DNA from 2 places in the Lysinibacillus sp. GJ-1 genome. Region 2 is predicted to be linked to the other one. Evidence: riboswitches for the same ligand, from Rfam matches in the RefSeq annotation. Region 2 holds a riboswitch; the other holds the start of a gene.

Region 1 (3,195 bases), 370 kb from region 2:
ATTTATCCTTGAAAACCATTGTCCAGATGGAGTTTTTCGTATAAACTTAACCATAATTTTGGTCCTTTATTAGTGGATTTGGACAGGTTACCACCTGATTTTATCCATTATAAAGGACCTTTTTTATACATAATAAAATGATTGAATATTTTTTTTCTTTAAAGTATAGTTAATTTAATGTAACGCTAGTAATATCTTTTAATTTATTTGAGATATAACAAGAAAATTATTGGACGTGAATAAAATATGGAACTAAACATTCAATCACATAATAACGATTGTGAAAATAATTTAATGAATTATTCTCTTTATATACCTCGTTATAGTCAAAAGTTTTGTATGAATGACTGGCCAAAGGGATTACTTATTGAAGAAAGAAGTCATGACTATTGGAGCGATAGATGTTGTGGGTTGGCGTGTTTACGAATGGTTATATCTCATTATAAAATACCTATACCAACCCAATTAGAATTACTTAAAGAAGGTTTAAAAAGAAAGTATTATATTTCGAAGGGATGGTTACACCAAGGTTTAGCCGATTTAGGAGAAATGTATGGGGTGAAGGGTAACCCTATAGTTGTTAAAAGCGGTAAACAACTTGAAAACTTGCTTGTAACAAAGGGCCTAGTAATATGTTCTATAGCTCCAAAGTTCCCTAAAAACGGAAGCAGAGGGGGACATTTGGTAGTAGTATGTAGTCGAATTCATACCTCTAAAGGAAGACTAATTTGTTTTAGAGATCCATCTCTTTGGGGAGAAACAAATAGTATAGTATTTGAAGACAGGTTCTTTAGCAGTTTTAGTGGTAGAGCAATTGTTTTTTCTTTGGATTAATAGAAGATATGATATTTTCATTAGAACTGTACGCCTGTAATCGAATAAAGCATATAACTGACCTGGCACCTCCGAGATGCGAATAAAGTAGTATACTTATTTAAAAGAAATCTCCCACAAAAATCAAAGGTATTGTCGAAATTTGCGGGAGATTGAGCAAATTTATTATCTAAACTTGACTAATTTAAGTAGCAATTCGCTTCAAGTTATTGCGTTGACAATTATCCCAATAACAGCTTCAATACCTAAACCAATGGTAAATATCATACATTTTTTCATTCCCCTCATAATTTTTTTGTTATTTTAACCTAATGACCTCGGATAATAACTTTTACTTCCCTCATACTAAATTCACCTGTAAAAAGTCAATATGGTTTGCTGGTACTTTCTTTCGATATTCTTCCATGTGAGTCGATATTGCATAACCTTTTAATGTATTTCTACTTAAATTTTGTAGTTCTTTTTTGGAAAGTAAATCTGAAATTGCAAATTTAAGCAACAAAAAAACACCTCCTAGACATAACAGTCTAAAAAGGTGTCATTACTTGAACACTATCCTAAATCATACTTTTTTACGCTTATTTCGATAAATACATTGTGCGTTGTTGGTTGATCCATTTGCGCATCGTTGTGAATAACAATGCCATAATCGCCGTTAATAACACACCTTTCACGATATTAAATGGTAAAATGCCTGCAACAATCATTGTGTATAATGAATCGCCATCGACTGGCTCCATACCTAAGAAATAAGTGTACATCGGTAAAAATACTGCGATATTTAACAAGCTCATGCCAACCGCCATCACAATCGTTCCTGTTGCTAATCCTCCAACAAGACCTCCAATCGTTTTAAAACGGTTAAAAATAAATGATACTGGCAAAATAAATAATATGCCTGTTACAAAGTTTGCAATATGACCAACTGGCACTCCTGTTGGCGTACCAGAGAAAATCCAATCTAAAACATTTTTAAATAGCTCTACTAAAATACCTGCTACATCGTGATGGCTGCAAGTAAGGCAGGCATATCACTGAAATCCACTTCCAAAAAGGCTGGGAACGGTGGAATCGGGAAATTAAATAACATTAATAAAAACGAAATACTACTCAGCATACCAATCGTAATAAACGATTGCAGTTTGACATTTTTCTTCATTGAAAACTCTCTCCTCTTTGCTGATTCAATCTTGCAAGAAGAAAGGTTACGACGTAATCGATTGTTTTTCACGAAAAAACCCTTATGCAAATCAGCATAAGGGAGAAAAGGCATGAGTAAATAACGCCATTACTAGCTATTTTTTGTGCATAGCGTGCATTTAAAGACACACTAAAAAAACGTTCGCACATAGCTTAATTCGTAACAACGAATGACGATCGTACCTCCATCTTCTCCCATCCAGACTATACTGTCGGCCTTGGAATTACACCAAGTCAGCCATGCAAAAAAATCTTTGCACAGGTCGCGGGCTGAAGAGCCATCTAGTAAATCATGCGAGCTACTGTAGCTTACTACTACACTAGCGATTTACAACTCTATTACCGCCGGTCGGGATTTTCACCCTGCCCCGAAGATGAATCAATATTATTTTATAAACTAACTATAATGTTTTATCACATAAAAGTAAATACTTCTGCTTAAAATAATCCGATTAAATTTGTATGGTTTAATAAATCAAGCACTTTGTGAGAAATAATGGAGTAGCTTATCCGCGGAACAAAGTCACTTACCCGCGATTTATTATCATTTACCCGCGAATCAAGGTGCTTTACCCGCGGTATTTCCATTAAAAAAAACAGCTATCTACTATCTGATAGCTGTTTTCTATATTATGGCATCATTTGTTTATTGGCACCTACAGGCATGGGTAAAAACTTTGTTAAATCAAAGCCTTCCCAACTTTCCTGGACAATGTTATCTAAACGTATCTTTTTATCAAAGCTTGACGCAGTCAACATCATCGCCTCGATTAATTGTGTTGCCCGTACGGCATCCATTGTCGTTAAATCAAGTGGTGCGTCAAATGTGACCACAACCCCATCTTCTTCTTTTACAGTGTATGTGACATTTTCCGGAACAACTGGCACATAAACATCATCCTTTTTGTCTCGCATCGCCAGTAGAGCCTCTGTCACAGTAGGATACGTTTGATGGAAATCAGGCGATAAATATTCAGTCCCGTTTCCCTCTGTATATAAATAATAATTGTAATGATTATCTTTTGTTAGCGCTATAGGCTCACTCGGCTCTTCTGCTTGCGAAAACTCGTAATCAGAACCATCTGCCTGTTTAATGGCAATGGCTTTATATTCGGACTCGGAAAAAGTATCTTTTAACGAGTTTAAATATTTCGTGACAGA
Region 2 (3,195 bases):
GATTCGTGATGCGATGGACAACAACATGGATATCGTTAAATTTGAAGTTGGAAGCAGTGAGACATTAGAAGAAATCTTTTTAAAGATGGTGGTGAGTGTATGACATCTTTATTTATTTTAACGAGAAAAGAATATGTACAAATGTTTCGTGAGTTTAAGATACTTTGGTTACCTCTTGTTTTTATGTTTTTAGGCGCAACACAACCAGTTGTCACATACTATTTACCATCAATTTTAACAGCGCTTGGTGGAAATCAAGGTATTACCATCGACCCTTCAATGATGCAGCAGGATGGAGCACAAGTAATGGCGGCAACTCTAGGCTCCCAATTTGATCAGTTAGGCATTATGGTAATTGCTATTGCCATTATGGGCATTATTCAGTCAGATAAAGCGAATGGAATGCTTGATTTTATATTAACAAGGCCTGTAAAGGTAGGATCCTATATCGGTGGAAAACTTTTTTCTAATTTCTCATTTGTAGCGCTTAGTGTGACATTTGGCTATTTTGTATCTTACGTTTATGTAAATTTCTTGTTTAGTAATATTCCATTTCTTACGATGATATTAGCGCTTGGATTATACTTAGTATGGGTACTTTTTATGATTTCTTTTACTGCGATGGTCAGTACTATTTTTAATGGACAGGGCGTTATAGCTTTAATTAGTATTGTTTGCTTGCTACTGTTGAAAATCATTAGTGGTTTACATCCAATAATTGATTTAGTGAATCCTGCTGGCATGAGTCAACAAGCAATGATGGTATTAATAACGGGTTCAATGGATGCACAACTATATGGAAATATGGTGATAACGTTCATATGGATTACTTTAACTGTAACAATTTCGCACTATTGGATTTCGGAGAAGAAATACCATAAAAATTAATAAAGTATAATTTTTTGACAAAATCAGTTATCAGCATGCAGGCATGAAAAAATTTTAGGTGGATAATCTATTAAAATAATGTTATCGTATGAAGTAACTAAATAATATATCCTTCAGGGTAGGGTGAAATTCCCAATCGGCGGTGATGAAGTAATTCAAAGTCCGTGAGCGCAAGCTGATTTGGTGCAAATCCAAAACCGACAGTTACAGTCTGGATGGGAGAAGGGTGAAAGTATAAGCTTTTTAAATTCGTATGACTTTAAAAGGTCTATTTGGCTACGCTTATATAGCATACTACTTCCCATCGCTTCTGTTGGGAAGTTTTTTATTTAGGCAAAAATTGAATAAATATCTGTTCTTCGGGGTAGGGTGAAATTCCCAATCGGCGGTGATGAAGCAATTCAAAGTCCGTGAGCGCAAGCTGATTTGGTGCAAATCCAAAACCGACAGTGATAGTCTGGATGGGAGAAGAACAATGAGATGGCAGCCTGTGGAAAATTTTTGTATCCACTAGGTTTATTTCGTGACGTCTTATGTACACGTACTCCCAAACCCCTTTTATATGAAAGGGGTTTTTTGTTTGTTTCGATTATAAAAATTGAAAGGGGAATTAAAATAATCACTATCAAAAGGTTTACGACATAGGGTTAAGAAAGTAGGTGGAAAATTGTTTACAGGTATTATTGAGGATATTGGTACAGTAAAAACCTTGCAAAGCGATAGGCTAAGTATGGAAATAACGGTGATTTCTCCCAAAATAGTGGCGGATGTGAAGCTTGGGGATAGTATAGCCGTAAATGGGGTTTGTTTGACAGTAACTCATTATAATGACCAAGAGCTAACAATGGATGTAATGCCTGAAACAGTGAAAGCGACGAATTTACAGCAACTAACTGTTGGAAATGCGGTCAATTTAGAGCGTGCAATGCCAGCCAATGGACGATTTGGTGGCCACTTTGTTTCAGGGCATGTAGATGGTGTAGGGAAAATTTTACGTAAACGTCCAATGGCAAATGCGGTCTATATTGAGATCGAACTGTCAGAAGACTTAACGAGCTATTGTATTCCTAAAGGGTCAATCACAATTGATGGAACGAGTTTAACGCTCTTTCATGTTGAAAAAAACAGTGTCACAGTATCACTTATTCCACACACATACAAAGAAACCGTACTAGGAATTAAAAATGTTGGGGCACTAGTCAATATCGAAACCGATTTAGTAGGCAAATACATTATTCACCAGCTAAAGGGTAGTCAGCAATCGTCGACTATTACAAAAGATTACTTAGCGAAGCATGGTTTTTAACCTGCTATAGAAAGAAAAACATAATTAATAAAGTGATATCTATTAGGAGGTGGCAATGTTGCTACATTCAATTGAAGAAGCGATTGCCGATTTAAAACAGGGCAATATGATTGTTGTCGTGGATGATGAAGACCGTGAAAATGAAGGAGATTTACTTGCCCTTGCAGAGTTCATGACACCAGAAACGATTAATTTTATGGCGAAATATGGTAGGGGGCTTATTTGTACACCCATTTCACAGCAGCTTGCACAAAAATTAGCGTTGCAGCCAATGGTCATAGATAACACTGATAATCACCAAACAGCGTTTACTGTCAGTATTGATTATAAAGAGACAACAACAGGCATTAGTGCGTTTGAACGTGCTTTGACGATTCAAAAAATGCTAGCGTCACATGCACAAGCATCGGATTTCCGTAGACCTGGACATGTTTTTCCGCTAATAGCAAAAGACAATGGGGTATTAGAGCGTCGAGGGCATACGGAAGCTACTATCGATTTGGCTAAACTTTGCAACAGTGTAGAAGCTGGTGTGATATGTGAAATTATGGGCGATGATGGGGAAATGTTACGCTTTGATGATTTAGTGAAGTATGCAAAAAAACATAAATTAAAAATGATTTCGATTGACGCATTAGCAACATACCGTCGTCAACATATGCAAATAGAAAATTCACTTACTATGTAAAAGAGGAGAATGAAATGATGGGCAAAACATTTGAAGCACAATTAATTGGCAATGATTTAAGAATAGCGGTGGTCGTTGGTCGTTTTAATGAATTTATAACAAGTAAATTATTAAGTGGTGCATTAGATGGGCTAAAGCGTCATGGTGTAGACGATAATTTAATAGATGTTGCGTGGGTACCAGGTGCATTTGAAGTACCGTTTATCGCAAAGCAACTAGCTGAAACGAAAAAATATGATGCCATTATAGGTCTAGGTACAGTTATTCGTGGCTCTACAACGCATTATGATTATGTGTGTAACGAATCAGCTAA

The links. A riboswitch is a leader RNA that binds a small molecule or an ion and turns the genes downstream of it on or off. The one in region 2 is predicted to bind FMN.
Region 1: another riboswitch for FMN. It lies ahead of LO754_RS06025 (ECF transporter S component); the one in region 2 lies ahead of ribE (riboflavin synthase).

The regions. Positions count from the first base shown of each region.
Region 1 covers NZ_CP088912.1:1,305,963-1,309,157, reverse strand. Annotated here, with positions in the region: gene LO754_RS06035 (C39 family peptidase) at 247-834, shown strand; gene LO754_RS06030 (hypothetical protein) at 1,175-1,336, opposite strand; partial or broken gene LO754_RS06025 (ECF transporter S component) at 1,413-1,993, opposite strand; FMN riboswitch at 2,218-2,414, opposite strand; gene LO754_RS06020 (RNA polymerase subunit sigma) at 2,665-3,195, opposite strand, start outside.
Region 2 covers NZ_CP088912.1:1,673,170-1,676,364, forward strand. Annotated here, with positions in the region: gene LO754_RS07830 (ABC transporter ATP-binding protein) at 1-103, shown strand, start outside; gene LO754_RS07835 (ABC-2 transporter permease) at 100-888, shown strand; FMN riboswitch at 994-1,119, shown strand; FMN riboswitch at 1,240-1,365, shown strand; gene ribE (riboflavin synthase) at 1,556-2,194, shown strand; gene ribB (3,4-dihydroxy-2-butanone-4-phosphate synthase) at 2,250-2,882, shown strand; gene ribH (6,7-dimethyl-8-ribityllumazine synthase) at 2,900-3,195, shown strand, end outside.